DNA from 2 places in the Priestia sp. ST2 genome. Region 1 is predicted to be linked to the other one. Evidence: riboswitches for the same ligand, from Rfam matches in the RefSeq annotation. Region 1 holds a riboswitch; the other holds the start of a gene.
The links. A riboswitch is a leader RNA that binds a small molecule or an ion and turns the genes downstream of it on or off. The one in region 1 is predicted to bind glycine.

Region 1 (10,917 bases):
TCTTTTACATAAGGCATTACATAACAGTTGAAGTACGTTACGTCCGTATCAGCACCTGCACCGTAAAGAACGCGGCCAGCTGGTACAAAGTTTAGCTGAACAAGCTCTTGATAGAACTTTTCAAACCACTCTTTGCGCTTTTCTTCTGTTTTTTCCACAGAAGCTAAGCCTGTTGCATTACGTTTTGCAATTTGCTCGTAGAAGACTTCTAGAGGTTTTTCAATGACATCTAAAGAACGAGTGATTAATCCGTTTTCTGCTTCTTCAGGCGATAAAGCTCCTCTAAACTCATCTTCTACCTTGACAACAGCGGTTTTTTGCTCAAAATTAATGCTTTCCACATAGCCAAGTCCTCGTGCTGGAAATTTTGGATCTTCCTTTACGGTTAGAACAACAAAATCTCCTTCTGATAACGTTAATTTTTCCGTATCTTTAAACGCATAGCGGTCTAACATTACCAATCTTGAAACACCTTTATGAGTCAACTTCATATCCGGTGTAATCGGATGTACTTGCGGAAAGCGTTCAATATCTGAATTGAGCTTTTCAACATTCATATTCACTTTTTGATTTAACAAAACAGTCATTCTCACAACTCCTTACCTATCGAACATCTATAAATTTATTAACTCTATTTCCTTTTAAAGGAAATAGAGTTTTTCAATCAACTATCAATAACTTACCACACGGCTTGGACGAATTCAATATATAGTATTTGACACTTCTCCAAACATCTACATATAGAAGGGTGTCAAGTGAAATATTTTTTTTTTCGTAAAAAAAGTGTTTGACTTTTCTTCCCTATGTATTCTATTAGCCAAGCATTGTTTCTAAAAATTCCACTAAAAAGTGCAACTTATAAGAAGTTGCACTTTTATCTATTTCCCATGGGCATCCGTTTAGCGCTTAAAGTTCCATTCATCCGATCCGTACTTTGTGCGCGCTAGTTCTTCTACATATGCTTCCTCTTCTTCAGACAGTGTATACGGTTCTAAATCGATATCAAGAGCAGAAGCAAATCCTTTATAAAACGCTTCTTTTGCTTCTTCAATAGAGATTTTGCGGCCCGCAATTGCATTAATGGCTACCGCTTTAGAACGAAATGCGCGCTGCATTCTTTCTTTCACGCGATCATTTGGATAATTAAACACGCTGAATAATTTATCTTCATCAATCTCTAACAGAATAGAGCCGTGCTGTAGAATAACTCCTTTTTGTCTAGTTTGGGCACTTCCAGCAATCTTGCGGCCCTCTACAACTAGTTCATACCAAGAAGGAGCATCAAAGCACACGGACGAACGAGGGTTTTTTAAGCTATTTTTTTCTTCTTCTGAACGAGGAATAGCAAAATAAGCCTCGAGCCCTAACGAACGAAATCCTTCCAGTAAACCTTCAGAGATTACGCGATATGCCTCTGTAACTGTCTTGGGCATGTTAGGATACTCTTCAGATACAATTACGCTGTAAGTAAGCTCTTCATCGTGAAGCACGCCCCTGCCGCCCGTTGGACGTCTTACAAAGCCTAGCCCTAATTCTTTTACTTTATCAAAGTTAATTTCTTTTTCAGCTTTTTGAAAATAACCGATTGACAGCGTTGGAGGGTTCCATCCGTAAAAACGAATCGTAGGTGGAATTTCTCCTTTACTATGCCATTCTAATAACGCTTCATCTAACGCCATATTGTAATAAGGCGAACGGTTGTTGGAATCAATAAATCTCCACTTTGCTTTCATCTACCTCATCCTCAGCTATATGTAATATAAAAAATAAATCCGTTTTTTAGTCTACCAAAAGATTGAGCTAAGGAAAAGCAAAGAGCAACATAAAACTGTGAATTCAAATGTGGTAGTTTTTTCATTTCCGGGAAGAAATCCGCTAGATTCAAGGCAAAATCGCTTTACTTCTAATTTCATTCACTTATATAATAAGAGTATGGATTTTGTCGAAGAAAGGAAGAATCAGCATGTCAGCAATTACAGCAGTACTCATTTTACTTGGAGTAATCATCATATACTCTGTCGTTATGTTCTTTGTCCAACGTCGCATTATGAAAACGTTAACTGAAGAAGAATTCCGCAGCGGCTACCGCAAGGCACAGCTAGTTGATATTCGTGAACCGAATGAATTCGAAAACGGACATATTTTAGGCGCACGAAATATTCCTCTTTCACAGTTCCGTATGCGCATTAAAGAATTTCGTCCAGATCAGCCTGTCTACATCTATTGTCAAAGCGGAATGCGCACAGGACGCGCAGCACAAATGCTTCGTCGCCACGGTGTTCAAGAAATCTATGATTTAAAAGGCGGCTTCAAAATGTGGAACGGTAAAGTGAAAAAGAAAAAATAATGGTATGTATATAGAAAAACCTCGCCTTTGGGCGAGGTTTTTTGTTAGACGTTTTGAACAGCCTGTTCTTTCTGATAGCGAAGAACTGGCTTTCTCGCTGCCAGCGTTTCATCAAGGCGCTTCACAACCGTTGTATGCGGAGCTTCCTGTACGACTTCAGGCGTTTCTTCTGCTTCTTTTGCAATTTGAATCATCGCATCGATAAACGCATCTAGCGTTTCTTTCGACTCCGTTTCCGTTGGTTCGATCATCATGCACTCTTCTACGATAAGCGGGAAGTAGATAGTCGGCGGATGATAGCCAAAATCAAGCAGTCGTTTCGCAATATCCAATGTGCGCACGCCAAGCTTTTTCTGACGTTTTCCAGATAAAACAAATTCGTGCTTACAGTGACGGTCAAACGGAAGCTCATAGTGTTCTGCTAAACGACGCATCATATAGTTGGCATTTAGCACAGCGTTTTCCGTCACCGCTTTTAAGCCGTCTGGACCCATTGAACGAATATACGTATAAGCGCGAACGTTGATACCGAAGTTGCCGTAAAACGGCTTTACACGTCCAATTGACTGAGGACGGTTATAGTCAAAGTGATAGCCTTCTTCTGTTTTCACAAGCACTGGTTTAGGCAAATACGGAATTAACTCTGCTTTTACCCCTACCGGACCAGAGCCAGGACCGCCTCCTCCATGAGGGCCTGTAAACGTTTTATGAAGGTTTAAATGAACAACGTCAAACCCCATATCTCCAGGACGGGCTTTACTTAATACTGCGTTTAAATTTGCACCATCATAATAAAGCTTTCCACCTGCTGCGTGAACAATTTCAGCCATTTCTAAAATATCTTCTTCAAATAATCCCAGCGTATTTGGGTTTGTTAACATTAAAGCGGCTGTATCTTCTCCTACTACGCGGCGTAAATCCTCTAAGTCCACTAAACCATGTTCGTTTGATTTTACCGTCACCGTTTCAAATCCCGCAACTGTTGCCGAAGCCGGGTTCGTTCCGTGAGCTGAGTCTGGAACAATGACTTTTGTTCGCTGCGTCTCACCATTTGCTTCATGATAGGCACGAATCATCATAAGCCCGGTCCACTCGCCGTGAGCACCTGCTGCTGGCTGAAGTGTTACTTCATCCATTCCTGTAATTTCTGTTAAATGCTCTTGTAAATCATATAAAAGTTCGAGAGCACCTTGAACCGTTTGCTCATCTTGAAGCGGATGAATATGCGCAAACCCAGCAATGCGTGCTGCTTGTTCATTCACTTTGGGATTATATTTCATCGTACATGAACCAAGCGGATAAAACCCTGAGTCTACCCCGTGATTTCGTTTTGAAAGCGCGGTGTAATGACGCATAATATCGAGTTCTGATACTTCAGGAAGCTCAGGAGCTTTGGTACGCACATACGCTTTCCCAAGCAGTTCTTCAGCATTTACTTGCGGCACATCTAACTCTGGCAATGAATAGCCGATTCGTCCTTCTTTACTGCTTTCAAAAATAAGTGATTGATTTTGATTAAGCATGAAGATCCCCCAATTCATTTACAAGTTGGTCAATTTCCTCTTTTGTACGGAGCTCTGTAAAAGCAAGCAGCATGTGATTTTCAAGCGCTTGGTTATCACGGCTAAGATCATAACCGCCAATTATTTTTGATGCTAATAAATGATTGTTTGCTTCTGTTACCGAAACCGGAAGCTTCACGACTAATTCGTTAAAAAACGGTCCTTCAAATGCTACATTTACCCCTTTTGCCTTTAACGCTTCATATGCATAATGCGTTTTTGATAAGTTTTGCAGCGCCATTTCTTTTACACCTTGCTTGCCTAAAGCTGTCATGGCAACTGATGCTGCTAAAGCATTTAACGCTTGATTTGAACAAATGTTAGACGTCGCTTTATCGCGGCGTATATGCTGTTCACGCGCTTGAAGGGTTAAAACAAACCCTCGCTTACCGTTTTCATCGACCGTTTGCCCTACTAATCGTCCTGGGATTTTTCGCATAAGCTTAGACGTAGTTGCAAAGTATCCGCAGTGCGGGCCTCCAAATTGACTTGGAATACCAAATGGCTGTGCATCTCCAATGACAATATCAGCTCCGAATTCTCCAGGAGGCGTAAGTAAACCTAATGATAAAGGATTGCTTGAAACCACAAACATGCATTTTTCTTGATGGGTAATTTCTTCAATTTCTTTTAACGGCTCGATTTGTCCGTAGAAATTTGGATACTGGACAATAACAGCTGCCACGTCACTCCCCATCTCTTTTTCTAATGCAATCATATCTGTTACGCCGTCTGCTGAAGGGATTTCTACCACTTCAATGTATTGACCCTTCGCATACGTTTTTAACACATCTTTTGACTCAGGGTGAACAGCCGCAGAGACAAGTACTTTTTTCTTTTTTGTTTGACCCGCACTGAGCATAGCGGCTTCTGCTAAAGCAGTTCCTCCGTCATACATAGAAGAATTAGCCACGTCCATCCCCGTTAACTCACAAATCATTGTTTGAAATTCAAAGATGGCCTGAAGTTCTCCTTGAGAAATTTCCGGTTGATACGGAGTATAGGCCGTATAAAATTCCGAACGAGAAATAACATGATCAACAATAACCGGCATGTAATGATCGTAAACTCCTGCTCCTAAAAAAGAAGCATAGTCTTTTAAATGAGCATTTTTAGCAGCCATACTATTTAATTCTTTTAACAGCTGAGGCTCTGAAGCCGCTTTTTTAATATTGTATTCTCCTTGAAAACGAACGCGCTGCGGAATATCTGAAAATAAATCATCAACAGATGAAACACCAATTGCTGCTAACATTTGCTGCTGATCTTGTTCTGTCATTGGTAAATAGCGATGTAACATGTTAAATTCCTCCCCAAAGCTTACTTTGAACGTTTATAAAAAGGTGTTGAAACCACTTTTGCTTTTAAGCGCTTTTTCCGAACCTGCACTTCCACTTCTTGACCAAGCTCTGTATACTCTGCTGACAATAGTGCTAGACCGATGTTTTTCTTTAATGTCGGTGACTGTGTACCTGTTGTCACAAATCCAATTTGTTCTTCATCTGCAAGTACTTCGTAACCGTGTCTTGGTATACCTTTATCAATCATTTCAATTCCTACCAGCTTACGAGGTGCCCCGCTTTCACGCTGTTCTTTTAACACTTCTTTTCCAATAAAGCTGTCTTTGTTCGTCTTTACTGCAAATCCAATTCGAGCTTCAATGGGCGTAATATCTTTTGAAAGCTCTTGGCCATATAAAGCCAAAGTAGCTTCAAAACGAAGCGTATCGCGAGCACCTAATCCGCAAGGCAGCACACCTTCATCACTGCCTGCTTCTAAAATAGCTGTCCACAAGTGAGCTGCGTCAGCTGAAGAACAATAAATTTCAAAGCCATCTTCCCCGGTGTACCCAGTACGTGAAACGAGAGCTTTTACATTCGCTACTTCTACATCATCAGCAAATGTAAATGGCTTTAACAAAGCTAAATTTTCGTTCGTTAACGTTTGTAAAACTTTTTCTGCTACAGGACCTTGCAAAGCTAGCTGCGCAGTTTCATCAGACTGATTAACGAGCGTTACATCTCCTTGTTTGTGAGACACCAGCCACTCATAGTCTTTTTGAATATTAGCAGCGTTTACGACTAGCAAATACTCTTGATCTGCTTTTTTATAAATCAGCAAATCATCTACCGTGCCTCCGTCTTCATAACACATAGCCGTATACTGCGCTTTTCCATCTACGAGGGTAGAAACGTCATTTGTCATCGTGTGCTGAAGAAAAGCTAAGCTATCAGCTCCTGTTACAAGAATTTCTCCCATATGAGAGACATCAAAAAGGCCTGCCTTTGTACGTACAGCTTCATGCTCTTCTTTAATAGAAGAAAATTGAACGGGAAGAGCCCATCCTCCAAAATCAATTGTTTTGGCACCATATTTTTGATAGGTATCATAAAGCGGCGTTTTGTGTAATTCTGTTGTCATATTTATGTCCTCCTCTTTTTCACGTGAAACTTTTCATAACGGGGAGTTTTCAAATAGTGTGGGGATCACTATTTATCCAAACAAAAAAGGACAGAAAACCCCCTACTGTATTTAGTAGGAAGTCTCTGTCCTTTTCACCTGAAAGTTTACCTATAAATGAATAGGTTTGCCTCGTGGGTGGTCTATAAACGCATAGACGCTCTCCAGAGCTGCGTCAAACAAGAGTCTTTTTGCCTGAGAGATTCACAATTTTATTGCTTGCTCCTTCGGCGCTACATTCAAGTAGTCTCTCCCCGTGTCGTCATTCGCTTCTATAAAGTTGGTAAAGTTGGGCATACTACTGAAAGATGTATCTATCTTTATTCACACAATCATTTGTAAAGTGCTAATCTATTTTCTTTTTCAAATTTTCTAAATATATTTTTATCCTACCTGATTCTTATCATTTGTTCAATAAAAATTTTTCACAAAGGAGCATTTTTATCATGAAAGTGAAATTAAACATCGATGAAACATGGGAAGCAGCCTTCTCAACTAAATTGGAGCAAGACGGCCCTTGGTCTGCATGGGATTTGTATAAACTTGCCTATGAAATAGAAGACCAAACGCTTATCTCAGAATTTGAAGGACTACAAAGCCCAAAACATCTAGCCGATTTAACGCCGCTTCCTCATCAGCTCGAAGTAGCCAAACAAGTAGTTGAAACAATGAATGGGAAAGCCATTTTAGCAGATGAAGTAGGACTGGGCAAAACGATTGAAGCAGGGTTAATTTTGAAGGAATATATGATTCGCGGACTTGTTAAAAAAGTTCTCATTTTAGTTCCAGCTTCGCTTGTTTCACAGTGGGCTATGGAATTGAACCAAAAATTTTATATTCCCGCAGTCCCTCAAAGAAAATCATACGTGTGGGATCAGTGTGACATCGTTGTGTCTTCAATTGATACAGCAAAACGTTCTCCTCATCGAGAAATTGTGCTAGAACAAGACTACGACCTCATCATCATTGATGAAGCTCATAAACTTAAAAACAACAAAACAAAAAACTATGAATTTGTGCAAAGTCTAAAAAAGAAATTTTGTCTGTTGCTAACCGCAACACCGATTCAAAATCGAATTGAAGAAATTTTTAACTTAGTCTCTCTTTTAAAGCCTGGTCATCTCGGCAATAAAGACTATTTCGAAGAATTATTTTCCGCTAAAAAACGCTCTTTGCAAAACGATGAACACTTAAAAGAGCTTGTTAACAAAGTTATGATTCGAAATCGCCGCCACGATACGGGTATCGAATGGACAAAGCGAATTGTTCAAACCATTCCTGTTGAATTCTCGCCGAAAGAACGGGAGCTATACGATGCGATTACATCTTTTAAAGGAAACGGACTCCACCCTTCAAGCGCTTTTTCAATTTTAACCCTGCAGCGAGAGGCCTGCAGCAGCCGTGAAGCGGTGTATATGACATTAAAAAACATGCTGGAACGTCAGGAAGATCCAAACAGCGCATTAACGGAACATATGATTACTCCGTTAATGGAACTACTTCAGCAAGTTCCGCAAAATGCAAAAGCAGAAAAAGTGCTAGAACTCGTTCAGAAAATTGATGATAAAGTCATTATTTTTACTGAGTACAGAGCAACTCAACTGTATTTACAGTGGTATTTAAAACAGCATGGAATTACCTCTGTACCTTTTAGAGGCGGATTTAAGCGAGGTAAAAAAGACTGGATGAAGCAGCTTTTTGAAAGCCACGCGCAAGTATTTATTGCCACTGAAGCAGGCGGAGAAGGAATCAATCTTCAGTTTTGTCATCATATCATTAACTATGATCTGCCGTGGAATCCAATGCGTCTAGAACAGCGAATTGGAAGGGTCCATCGTTTAGGTCAAAAACATGATGTTCACATTTACAATTTAGCCATTCAACATACGGTCGAAGAACATATTTTAAAATTGTTATACGAAAAAATAAACCTTTTTGAACGAGTTGTTGGAGAGCTAGATGATATTTTAACAAAGCTTGATTTAAAAAATATCGAAGAGCATATTCAGGATATTTTATTTCATTCACGGAGTGAAGGAGAAATAAAAATCAAAATGGAGAACTTGACGTCTATTATTCAATACGAAGACAGCGAGGAGGATCAGCATGCAGCAAACTGATATTCATCAATTTTTAAAGCGTTATTTTCTAGCTAATAATTGTTCTATTGTCACAGAAACATCTTCTTACCTGACGGTTCAATTAACGATTGAACTCGATAAAGAATTGATGAATCGTCCATTTTATTGGCACTATATTGAAAAGACGGGAGGAGAAGCAACTCCTGCTTCGCTCACTTTCATTACAGACCCAGCATTTGAAGACGATTCCGTTCAAGGAGAACGAATTCATTTCGGTTCACCTAGGCTGCACCAAATTTTCGCTTCTACTCAAAAACTAGGCGGGTTTATTCACTTGTATGAACAAGTTGCATCAGCTCAGCCAACAAATCAGCCTTTACACCCTTGGCTTGCATTAAATATTAAAGTCTCATACAAATGCGATCGTAAAAAAGATGAGCTCTTGTCGCTTGGCATTAATTTAATCAATGGACAGATTATTGAATCATTTCATGAATTAATCATTAATCAAAATTTGTCATCTAAAATCTCAGACTATTGCTTTACTCTCTCACCTTTTATTAAACCTAAAAGTGCCATCGCACGACTCACATCATATGTGACTGACTATGTTAAAGCTCAGCCAACTGAATGGGCTGAAAAAGCGCAGGAGAGATGGTATGAAGACTTAGCGCTTCTTGATCATTTTTACGAAACAGCAGAAGAGCTACCAGAAATATATATGACCGAAAAAACAGCGCTTCAAGAACTGTACGAGCCGACTATCTTGTTTAAGTTTATAAACGGTGGCTTATTTTACATATCGCCTGAAACGATGTCTCGTCAATTTAACAAAACACAAGCCGGTTAAAAAAAAGATGAGCATATGATATGCTCATCTTTCTTTTTTCTTTCGATACCACAGCATAAACGACAGCGGAATCATTCCAAACCATCTGTTTGCAAAAGGTGCTCGCTCTTCTTTTTTTTGAATTTTTTTCGTTTTCCTCTCTTCTTTTGGCTGATCCATATATTGTACAAATTGCTGAGTCATATATTTTACATAATCATTCGTTTTCATATAATCAACTCCTCAGCACTATTATATCCGGAGAGAAAGAGACTTAATCCGTCCACTTCACAATGTGCTGATCCTTTTTTTGAATATATGCCGTTTCCGTCAATGCTCTTCCTTGCAATGTTTGACATTTTATTTTTAGGATAATCATCTGTTCATCTTCACTTACTACTTCGTATGAAACCGTACCAGTTTCTAATACTAAAGATGCAAATGGAGATTTATTATGTTCTTTTATTTCTTTTTTTACATGTACAACCGCGTTTTCTAAAAGATGCTGCAGGCGATTTTTCTGCTCTACTTCTTGATAAAATGAACTTTTCGTCACAAAATAAGTGGTTTGCTGAGCTACCAACAGAAGAAAAAGCGCACAAAATGCCAAAACAACGGGGAGAATAAATCCTTGCTCATTATGTTTCATGAGCAAGCATCAAAAACGTCGTAATGGTTTCTTCTCTAACTTTGTTCACACGGTCTGTTGAACGAATTAACAGCCTTTCTTTTTGCTGTTCATACATAATATTCTTAATGTGCTGCAGCACAACTTCATGACCGCTTTCATCCACTCGTCTTCTTATCTTGTCTTCATAGCGTTCATAAGTGATGATCTGATTATTTTCCATTTTCAACGTAAGCGTAGTCGCATGAATTCCTACTTCTTTTGCTTCTCGATATTCCATAGCAAGTTGATTCACAAAGATTTCCCATTCCATTTCATTCATACTAAAGTCCGGATTATATGTTTGCTTCGCTAGCGGAATGATAATGGGGAAAAATGAAACAATGATCAAAAAAAGAGTAAAACTGACTAACATCTCTACAAGCGTAAAACCTTTTTCCCTTTTCACTTCAACATCACATCACACTTCTTTTTCATTTTCTCAGCGGAATCTGTCCATTCTACACAAAGCTTTTGAGCACTTTCTCCGTCCCACTTCAGATAAAACGCAACGTTTTCTTTTACGATTTTTTCTCGCCGTTTATATCCTGCTTCATATTTATATTTCAATAGCTCTTCGTGCAAGATAGCATCGGCTTGATACGAAACATATTGCTTCTTTTCTGCTTCCTTCATCTGAACATACAAAGGAATAATTGTACCGGTTAGGAGTAAAAGCATACTAAATGAAACAAGCATTTCTAACAAAGTGTAGCCCTGCTGACCCTTACATCTTGTCCACATAAAAACGCCCTCTGCCTATTTGAAAAATAACTTTATATTTAAATTTTTGATTGCTGATAAAAATGGTCTTCGCTTGAGAAATATTGCCGTTTTTGTTGTATTGTATCGTGGAATTTCCGCTTCCAAACGTGATATGAATGGTGGAGTCATAGGCGCGCTTATAAAGAACGGTACGAGAATCAGAAACAATATATTCTGTTCCCTTCGATGCGAAGTTAATTTTAATT
Region 2 (10,917 bases), on a different contig from region 1:
GGGACATCGACTACAGAAACGTTCACAGAAGCTTCTCCATCCATCGGCACAGACTTTTTAGCTGAAACGGTAAAAAAGTGGGAAAATGAAGCGCTAAAAGCGACGGAACTCAATATTCGTACTGTTTTAACAAGGTTCGGCGTTATATTAGGCAAAGATGGCGGGGCACTCCCTTCTACCGCCCTTCCTTATAAATTATTTGCAGGAGGGACAGTTGGTTCGGGAGAGCAGTGGATGTCTTGGGTGCATCTTCAAGACGTCGTCAACATTATTGATTATTGTATTCATACCGAACAAATAGAAGGACCTGTTAATGTAACTGCCCCAAATCCTGTTCAAATGAAAGAGTTTGGAAAGACGATTGGAAAAGTGTTAAATCGTCCTCACTGGATGCCCGTACCTAGCTTTGGCCTTCAGCTGCTGATGGGAGAAATGAGTATGATTATTTTGAAAGGACAGCGTGTTTTACCTGAAAAATTGATTCAACAGAATTACATTTTTACATATACTGTATTAGAAGATGCATTGCGAGATTTACTCTAGTTATTTTCTGATATTTACCTAAAACAGGTGACTAAGCTGCCGATAGATAGGAGCATCCTTTATGAAAACCATTCTCTTGAAAAATGCAACGCTCTATCCTATTACGTCAAAACCTATTTATAATAATGATGTGCTCATTCAAGATGGAAAAATTGTTTTGATTGGGTCAAACTTGCAGCCTCCTCTTCAAGTAGAAGTCATTGACTGCAAACAGCGCTATTTATTCCCTGGATTTATTGATGTTCATACACATCTAGGACTATATGATGAAGGAACCGGCTGGGCCGGAAATGATGCTAACGAAACAATCGAGCCTATGACTCCCCATATCCGAGCTTTTGACAGCGTACATCCTTTAGATCCTGGGTTTAAAGATGCCATTGAAGCGGGTATTACGTCTGTACACATTATGCCTGGAAGTGCAAATGTGATCGGAGGCACAACATCCGTTATTAAAACAGCCGGAACAAGTATTTCTCAAATGTTGATTCAAGAGACAGCTGGACTTAAGATTGCGCTAGGAGAAAATCCAAAACGAATCCACAGCCATGGCAATAAAGAATCCATTACACGAATGGGTATTATGGGGATGCTGAGAGAAGCCTTTTATCATGCAAAAAGCAGTGACAATAAAGATGATTTGCGAATTAAACCACTCATTCAAGCGCTGAATAGAGAGATTCCCGTTCGAATTCATGCTCACCGAGCCGATGATATTCTATCAGCTCTGCGCTTAGCAGATGAATTTAATTTAGACGTTCGTATTGAACACTGTACAGAAGGTCACTTAATTGCTAAAGAGCTAGGTGGAAGAAACTTAAAAGTAAGCGTGGGACCAACTTTAACACGGCGCTCAAAGGTTGAACTGAAGAATAAAACGTGGAAAACCTATCAAGCTCTCTGCAATGAAGGAGTAGAAGTTTCCATTACAACAGACCACCCTTATACGCCCATTCAGTACTTAAATATTTGTGCATCCATTGCCGTACGTGAAGGGCTCGAAGAACAAAAAGCATTAGAAGGCATCACGATTGCTGCTGCTCGAAATCTTCGTATTGATCAGCGAATCGGCAGTATCGAAGCAGGAAAAGACGCTGATTTGGTGCTATGGAGCCATCATCCTTTTCACTACTTAGCAAAGCCTATTTTCACCATGATAAATGGTAAAATATTATTTAAAAAAAATTAACATTTTACCTATTTTCTTTTTTAATTTTTTTTAGTATGATACGTTTAGAAGCATGTGAATTTCACAAAAGCATAAACATCACACGTTGACTTTTTATGTTTGTTGACTTGTAATGGGAAGGCAAATGGTGCGCCACCAGGTAACTGGTTCTAGTGGGTTCGATTCCCACCCCGAAATTTTTTTAATTATTAAAAAATTTCGAGGGTGGGGACTTGATTGGAGTCTGTATATACCCTCGATCAGGAGGGAAAAGTTATGTTAAAAAAACGTGACCTAAATGACTGTCAATCTCTATACGAACTCATGGTACATCCTGATGTCTTCCCTTTTGTTCGTCATAAAGCCCATTCCTATGAAGAATTTTTATTTGTGACTAAACAAACGATGGAAGCAGAAGATCATGGAGAAATTATTTCTCGCACGATTTTAGACGAATGGGGTAACCCTATCGGCACCATTAATTTATTTGATGTACAGGACCAAGCTGGCTTTTTAGGCACTTGGCTTGGCAAACCGTTTCATGGAAAAGGATATAATCAAATTGCAAAAGAAGCGTTCTTTAATGAACTGTTCTTTGAGTTAAATATAGAACGAATTTTTATGCGAATTCGCAAAATTAATATTAGGTCTATTAAGGCTGCAGAAAAACTGCCTTATGCAGTACTTGCGAATGAAACACACAAAGCTTTATACGATGAAATTAATCAACATGAAGACGTATATGATTTATACGAAATTCCAAAAGACTTGTATACATTATACTACTTGCGTCACGAACAAGACGTTCAAGAAGATCACCAGCTTAAAGAAGCGTAAGAGTCTCTCCGTGTAACGGAGAGCTTTTTTTTATGATTAAAAACGAGAGATTCTGGAAAAAATAAGTAGCATGATCGAAAAACGTTAATTGGAGGTTTTTTTATGTCTGAAAAAAAACGAAAAGAAAACGCAAAAAATACGTTAAGTAGCGCTCAAGAAATCTATTACGGCCGCGAGTTTAAAAAAGCAGACCGTGCAGGCGGCTACACGAAAAAATAAGTGAGGCAAAACATCTCTATCCAACGCTTGATCATCTCAACGTCCTTTCTGTACAGTTTGTATCGGAAGGACGTTTTTATATTATGTAGACATAATAATACGAAGATTTTATAGATGTTATTGAAGTTTTTTTACAACTCTACTATATCCACAAAGTTTACCCACAATTATGTGGATAATGTGTATAACTTTACTGAATATGCATATTACCGCTTTCATAACTTGAAATAACAGTGGGTAATTTTTATGTAAATTTTCTGAAAAAATGTGAATAGTGTGGATAAAGTTGTGAATATCCGATATAATTCAGCAGTTAACTTCTTGTTAACCTGTGGATATCTTCTTTAGTACTTTCATTGATTTTAGTACCATCAAGGCTTTCGATATATTATAAGTATAATAATAAAAAGTAGGGGAAACTTCCCCTACTTTTTTATGATTGGAAACAATATATCCACACTTGTTCCTTTATCTAACTGACTAGAAAACGTCATCTGAGCGTGATGAGCTTTAATAATCCGATAGCTGACCATCAGTCCTAAACCTGTACCTTTTTCTTTTGTACTATAAAAAGGCTCACCTATCTTCGCTAACCGTTCAGGAGGAATACCTTGTCCTTCATCAGCAAGCTGCAGCCAAAGGTGGTTTTCTTTTACTTTAATCGTAATATGAATAGCTCCTCCTTCAGGCATTGCTTCGATAGAATTTTTAATAATATTAATGAATACTTGTTTTAACTGATTTTTATCTCCATACACCTTTGGTAACTGGTCGTCTCTTTCAAATATGAAAGCTACTTCCTTTTCTACTGCTTCAGGTTCAAGAAGTGAGCACACTTCTTGAACAAGCGCTTGCATATTCAAAGATTCAACCTTCATTACCTGAGGTTTTCCTAACATCAAAAATTCTTCTACGATTCCATTCATTCGTTCTAATTCAGTTTCCATGATATCTATATACAAAGCATCTTTAGGATGTTGTTCTTTTAATAAGTGAACAAAACCTTTTAAAGAAGTTAAAGGATTTTTGATTTCATGAGCCACTCCAGCTGCAAGTTCTCCTACCACGGCTAGCTTCTCAGAAGTTCTAAGCTTCTCTTCTGCCTTTTTACGCTCCGTAATATCCGTCGATACACACAGCATTTGAATCACTTCCTGTTTTTCATTCATGATAGGAAGTTTTGCTGTTTCGACCCAGCGCCGGTTTCCTTTCGAATCTTTAAACTGTTCTTCTAATACCATTCCTTTTTGGGTACAGTTTGAAAACGCCCCTTTATATAAAAGATCTGATTGAAGGTTGAACTGATATTTATCAATTGATTGTCCAATTAAGTCATCAGATTTTTCACCTAAGAGCATTGCAAAAGATTCATTAACGAGAATGAATTCCCTTTTTTGATTGATAGCATAAATATAGCTTGGATTAATGTCAATAACTTGTCTTAAAAACGTTTTTTGTTCCTGCAGCTGATTTTCTTTTTGCTGTAAATTCGCTTTAGAATGGCGTATATAGCTAATCATTTCATTAAACTGTTTAGATAAAATACCGATTTCGCCCCGCTCAATTTCTCGTTCCGGAATTTTTTGATTAAAATTCCCGCGCGCTACTTGTCCCGCCAATTCATATAGTTTATGAATTGGATTCACAATTTGCCTTGCATATAACGCAGTAAAAAAAGAAAGCAGTAAAATCGTAACGCCTGAAACGATCCAAAGCGTTTTTTCAAACATTTCATAAGGCCTGTAAATTTCTTCAACGGGTAATTCAGCGACAATTCCCCAATCTAAAACAGGAATATATTCGAAAGACGCAAAGAAATACTTACCTTCGGTGTTCACCACGCGCTGATATCCTGATTTATGATTCATCGTTTTCTGAACGATTTCGTTTTTCTTAGCATTTTCACCGATTCTCTGTTTCTCTGGGTGGGAAATAATTCTACCATTGCGGTCTACAATAAATGTATAGCCGTTCTCTCCTATATCGAACGTTTGAAAGATGGATTGAAAACTTTTATTTTCTTCAATTCGCAGCGCTAAATTTACGACCTTTTTTACATTTTGCTGCCCATCCAAAATAGGAATCGCCATCACCACAATGTAGTGCTTTGTATCTGCTGAAACAACATCGCTTAAATATATTTTTTTGGTTCGCAGCGCTTCTTGAAAATATTTTCTTTTACTTAAGTTCACATGTTTCATATTCTTTAAATCATTCGGGTAATAATGCTCAACATACCCTTTTACATTAAAAATGGTTCCGCTATCGATATACGGTGAAATATTAACTATTTTTTGCAATTCTTTGTCTATTTCTTGTTCATCATCCGATAAAAAAATAGGATCTTGCTGTACCTCGTCGCCTAGGCTCCAAATATCTTTAATGACGACGTTAATTTGCTCTTTCATTCTCTTGACGGTTTTATCAGTTACCTGCCGATATTGATCTTGAGAAATATTAGGCAGCATCACTCTTGAAACAATAAACATTAGCGTCAGTACGGTACAAATAAGAAGCACATTAATCGTGAAGATTTTCCAAAACGTATGAGATTTAAACCATTTCATGTTTGTTCACCTTAATCTAATGAAGTCTACCTCCATTGTACTGCAAAATGAAAACTTTTCCATATAAATGACGGAATTCCATCTTTAGACACAGAAGAAAAGCAATTTGTTCTACATTCCTATCAGAAAACTACGAGCTTTCTCGCTGTGTTTTCTGTTAGAACAAATTTTTAGTTTTCTTCTATAAACTTTGCTTCCTGCATTTTATTCATGCAGGAGAAATCAATTATTTATTCTCCACTAAAAAGACCTCATCACGGAGTGATGAGGTCAGAAATTTACTATATTCTTTTATAAAAAATCATGTTTGTTCCCTGCTGATTTTCTAGCCTTTAAAGATTTATTTTCTTTTTCCTTCTAGTCCAGTAAAAAATAAATAAGAGAATAAACCAAACGGGCGTCAACAATAAGGCTGGGCGCGTCGCGTCAGAAAACAGCATAATAACAAGAATCACCGCAAACAAAGCTAACACAACATAGTTTATGAATGGTGTTAACGGTGCTTTGAATGCTGATGCTGCATGCAGCTGCGGACGCGTCTTTTTATACCTTAGATGGCAAATGAGAATGATACTCCACACCCAAATAAAACAAATAGCGCTAATGGTCGTGACGATGCCGAAAGCTTGGTCTGGTATAAGCTTGCTTAAAAGAGCTCCCGCTGAGATGACTAGCGTAGATACGAACAATCCGTTGCTTGGTACGTGGTTTTTGTTCAGTTTTGCAAACTTAGATGGCCCTTGGTCATTTTTACTTAAATTATATAAGATACGGCTTGTTGAAAACATTCCGCTATTACAGGCAGAAGCGGCTGAAGTTAGTACAACAAAATTAATAATTCCAGCAGCAAGCGGAATTCCGACTAAACTAAAGGTTTTAACAAATGGGCTTTCTGCTGCATTTAATTCCATCCACGGGTTAATAAACAACAGAACGATAAGCGCTCCAACATAGAAAAATAAGATTCGCAGCGGAATTTTATTAATGGCCGATGGAATATTTTTTTTGGGGTTTGATGTTTCTGCTGCCGATACCCCTACCAATTCAACCCCGACGTATGCAAATATAACCATTTGGAATGAAAGTAAGAAACCTGAAACCCCATTTGGAAACAGCCCTCCATGATTCCAAAGGTTTTGAACAGTAACAGATCCCGCATCTGTTTTAAATCCCATTACCAGCAAAATAACGCCAATAATAATTAATGCAAGAATCGTAATAACCTTTATTAAAGCAAACCAAAACTCTAATTCTCCAAATAATTTTACGGTTAATAAGTTAAGACCTAATAAAATGATTACACAAATAAGTGCCGGAATCCACTGAGGAATATTGAACCAATATTTCACATATACGCCAACTGCAATCACATCAGCCATAGCTGTCATAATCCAGCAAAACCAGTAGGTCCATCCCGTTACAAATGACGCCCATGGTCCAAGATACTCTTCAGCAATATCAGTTAACGATTGATAACCTGCTTTAGACAGCAGTAGTTCTCCTAGCGCTCTCATCACAAAAAAAAGCGCAATACCAACAATTAAATAAGCAAAGATGATAGAGGGACCTGCAAGCTGTATTGCTTTACCAGAACCTAAAAACAAGCCCGTACCAATGGTTCCCCCAATCGCAATTAGCTGAACATGACGATTGGATAAATCCCTCTTTAATTCTCGTTGTTCCAACTCTAACTCCTCCTAACAATAAAACCTTTGATGCGATCGTGCGGACTACAAATAAAGTCCAATAAAAAAAGAGATTGGATGCGCTCCAATCTCATGGTCATAAGAATAACAAATATTAAAGTACATGCTACCAATTAGTAACATGCCAAATAAATATCCGGTACTCTTCTGTCCTTTTGCCTGAGATTGTGAACCCTTCGGCGTCGCGAAACTATCGCGATCTCTCCAGAAGCTGCTCCTGCTATAGTGTGATCCATAGCAATCATAGCTTTCTACGTATTAAATTTTTCAATCAATAGAATGACTGTCGAATAGTTGTTTATTCTAATACCAGTTGGATACTTTGTCAACAGGAAAGATTACTTTCATTTATTTACCTTCTTCGAAAAAAGGTAATCGAACATTTTCAATCGTCAACTTAGTATCCTTTTCCTCACGCTACCTGAGTCCTTGCGCGAACCTGAACACATTAAACGGATCGTACTTTTTGTTCACTCTTTCTAATCTCTCTGCGTTTTCTCCAAAATACTCATGCTCGTAGTTTCTAAGGTTACTGATAGGGAAATTCACATAGGAGCCTATCGTAATACTTTTAATATATTCAAATCGCTTGCGAAGCCAATCTCTGTTTGCTCTTGCAAATGCATCTTCTGTCCATACAGACTGAAACCCCATAATATATCTGGCGTTTCTGTAGAAAAAAGCCGTTTCTCTTTTACCAACACTGCGGATTTCTCCTCCTAGTGCATAAAGAGAAATCGCGGCATAAACGGACCCTTCTGCCGGACGCTGTATGAGATCTGTAAGATTTTCAAGCTCACCACGTGAATAGCTTCTGTGCACAAATCTTCCCGTTGACTTAAATTTTTCAGACGGAGGATAGGTTGCTTCTATTTTTTTTACCGCTTCAAGAAAAGATAATGATTTCAGCTCTACTCGAAACCCTTCTCCTTCTGCAAAAGGCTGCAAAATCTTCCGAGCTCTTTCTGGGGAGCCGTAAAAGAATCCGTTTGCAAATATGCCTAACCCTTCTCCTTCTGCATTATAAAAGCTTGCAACTAGCGTCATACGTTTGTCCAGTTCGGGCAGCCAGTTTTGCCATATATTCATCACTTGTGTCTGCTTTTCTTTTGTAGTACCTACATAAAAGAATCGAACGAGCGTCACAGAGTTGTTCGTTGGCTTTGGAAGCTGAAACGTCATGCTTACTACAACGCCAAAGTTACCGCCACCGGCACCGCGGCATGCCCAAAAAAGATCAGCTTTACACGATTCGTTTGCTTTGATGAGCCTTCCTTCATAATTGACTAATTCTAGCTCTATCAAGCTGTCGCATCCTAACCCGTAAAGTCTGCTCGAAAGTCCCCAGCCTCCTCCGAGCGTAAAGCCCGACACGCCAACAGTCGGACACGTTCCTCCTGGAAACACATATCCGTTCGAACCGATGAAATCATACACTTCCGTATTTTTCGCTCCTGCTTCCATCTTTAAAATGTTCCGTTTTTTATCTAATTTCAACCTATTTAATCGACTAATATCAATGACTACTACACAGTCACCTGTAGAATATCCTTCATAATGATGACCGCCAGATCGAATACGAATCTCAACACGATGCTTGCGCGCCCAGCGGATCGCATTCACAACATCCTGCTTTTTTTCACAGTACACAATCACAAGCGGAAATTTATTAACAGCGCGATTCCATTCCTGACGAGCCTCCTCATAAATGGGATCTTTTGGCGTTACCACTTCTCCCGTAAGCCCTTTTAAAAACATTGAGTCCATCTGACCTCTGCTCCTTTGTACATACTTTTTAGTAGTTTTAGTAGTTTTAGTAGTTTTATTACTATAGTATTATCGAGGTGGTTAAAGGTTTGGGTTTTGGGATAGAGTTTGCGTTTATTATTTGTATAAAAGACGTCATTATAGTTTATATTAAAGGAATTAACCCTCTTATGTAATCTCTCTTTAGCGATGTAACACTTTCCAAGACTAGACTTTATGAGAATTTCATCTCACTATACTAAGATATTTTTACACTAAAAGAACAGATGTGGAATTTTAACACCTTTCTCCATTAATAAGAGTACAGCTCAAAGAAAAAAGAGCAGAATCAAATCTGCCCTTTACTCTTTTTCTATTCATTTCTTTAACGTCAAACTCACCACATTCTCCACGTGCGCCGTATGAGGGAACATATCAACAGGCTGAATGTAATCAACATAATAAGCCTTCGACAGCTGCTGCACATCTTTGGCTAATGTGGATGGATTACAAGAAACGTAAACCACTTTCTTTGGCTTCACTTGTAAAATCGTTTTTAGAAGCTTGTCATCACAGCCTGTTCGCGGCGGATCAACGACGATAACGTCTGGCTTCCAGCCTTCTTTTACCCACTGCGGCATCCATTTCTCAGCTGGACCCGTTACGTACGTAGCATGCTCAAACCCATGATCTTGGGCATTTTTTCTTGCGTCTGCAATCGATTCTTCAATCGTATCCATTCCGCGAATTTCTTTGGCATCTTTAGCAAGCCATAAGCCAATTGTCCCTACTCCGCAGTAAGCATCTACAATTTTTTCACTGCCTGTTAGCGCAGCTGCTTTTTTTACTTCGTCGTATAGCTTCACGGTTTGAAGAGGATTCAACTGGAAGAATGCACGCGCTGAAAGTTCGAACGAGATATCTCCTAACGTTTCTTGAATCACCGACTTTCCAGCAAGTGTAAACGTTTCGTCTCCAAAAATAAGCGATGTTTTTTGACCGTTTACGTTTTGTACAAGTGATTTCACTTCCGGTAGGCGGCGCTGAATTTCTTTAATCAGCAGCTCTTTTTTCGGAATGTCTTTTTTAGCCGTAATCAAGACAATTTGCACTTCACCCGTTTCAAAGCCTACTCGAGATACGATGGTACGTACAATACCACGGCGTTTGCGTTCATTGTAGATAGGAATTTGAAGATCTTGTAAAATTCGTTTTATTTCTTTTGTCACGTGATTCGTGGCTCCATGCTGAATAGGACAGTTTTCAATGTCAATCAGTCGATGAGAGTTCAGTCCATACAAACCAGCGATGACTTTTTGTTTATCCACACCTACTTGGAATTGTGATTTATTACGATAGCCCCAAGGATTTTCCATGCCAATTGTTTGGCGTGTTTTTTCCTCTACTTTTTTTAATGAACTGTGACGTTCGAACGCTTGCAGAACAATATCACGCTTCGATTCTAGCTGACCTTCATAGGATAAGTGCTGAAGCTGACAGCCTCCGCACTGTTCGTAAATAGGACAGGGCGCATCTACGCGATGAGGAGATTTTTTGCGAATTCGCTTGATTTTCCCTTCCGCAAACTTATGCTGGACATTTGTTGCTTCTACAACCACTTCTTCATTTGGTAATGCTCCCGGCACGAAGACGACTTGGCGCTTAAAATATCCTACGCCTTCTCCATTAATACCGAGTCTTTTTATCGTCAACGGAAACGTTTGTCCTTTTTGAACTTTCATTTCAGTTTTTGGTTTATTCATGAGACCAACTCCGATTAGTTTAAATTCTTTATATAGTTATTAACGGTCTTTATCTGCTTAAAACCTATTAGACCGTATCGCTTTAAAAAAGACATCAACGCATATTATAACACTTCAACAGCAAAAAACCGACAGGAGAAACATTCCCATCGGTTTTTATCTTTATTTCGTTTTAGAAGGACTTTTCTTCATTTGTTTGCGTTCGTTCATTAAATCATCAATACTTTTAAACGTATAGCCCTGCTTTTTCAAATCCACAATCGCTTGATCTAACGCATCTGCGTTATCCTTTGAAACGGTATGCAAAAGCATGATCGCACCTGGATGTATTTGAGCCATCATATTGTCGTATGAGTAGCGCCAGCCTT

Region 2: it holds a riboswitch for glycine, as region 1 does, so the genes downstream of both, AC0KUU_RS26165 (amino acid permease) here and gcvT (glycine cleavage system aminomethyltransferase GcvT) in region 1, are expected to answer to the same signal.

What each region holds. Positions count from the first base shown of each region.
Region 1 is NZ_JBVVNT010000001.1:401,916-412,832, reverse strand. Features, by position in the region: gene AC0KUU_RS02110 (vitamin B12-dependent ribonucleotide reductase) at 1-587, opposite strand, end outside; gene AC0KUU_RS02105 (lipoate--protein ligase family protein) at 900-1,733, opposite strand; gene AC0KUU_RS02100 (rhodanese-like domain-containing protein) at 1,964-2,347, shown strand; gene gcvPB (aminomethyl-transferring glycine dehydrogenase subunit GcvPB) at 2,392-3,870, opposite strand; gene gcvPA (aminomethyl-transferring glycine dehydrogenase subunit GcvPA) at 3,863-5,209, opposite strand; gene gcvT (glycine cleavage system aminomethyltransferase GcvT) at 5,230-6,330, opposite strand; glycine riboswitch at 6,543-6,635, opposite strand; gene AC0KUU_RS02080 (DEAD/DEAH box helicase) at 6,816-8,489, shown strand; gene AC0KUU_RS02075 (YqhG family protein) at 8,476-9,300, shown strand; gene AC0KUU_RS02070 (YqzE family protein) at 9,325-9,510, opposite strand; gene comGG (competence type IV pilus minor pilin ComGG) at 9,554-9,928, opposite strand; gene comGF (competence type IV pilus minor pilin ComGF) at 9,918-10,355, opposite strand; gene AC0KUU_RS02055 (type II secretion system protein) at 10,352-10,690, opposite strand; gene comGD (competence type IV pilus minor pilin ComGD) at 10,674-10,917, opposite strand, start outside.
Region 2 is NZ_JBVVNT010000008.1:127,692-138,608, reverse strand. Features, by position in the region: gene AC0KUU_RS26190 (TIGR01777 family oxidoreductase) at 1-543, shown strand, start outside; gene AC0KUU_RS26185 (amidohydrolase) at 605-1,732, shown strand; gene AC0KUU_RS26180 (GNAT family N-acetyltransferase) at 1,988-2,548, shown strand; gene AC0KUU_RS26175 (YfhE family protein) at 2,651-2,767, shown strand; gene AC0KUU_RS26170 (PAS domain-containing sensor histidine kinase) at 3,193-5,334, opposite strand; gene AC0KUU_RS26165 (amino acid permease) at 5,667-7,019, opposite strand; glycine riboswitch at 7,178-7,258, opposite strand; gene AC0KUU_RS26160 (FAD-binding oxidoreductase) at 7,458-8,807, opposite strand; gene rlmD (23S rRNA (uracil(1939)-C(5))-methyltransferase RlmD) at 9,164-10,549, opposite strand; gene pdaA (delta-lactam-biosynthetic de-N-acetylase) at 10,712-10,917, opposite strand, start outside.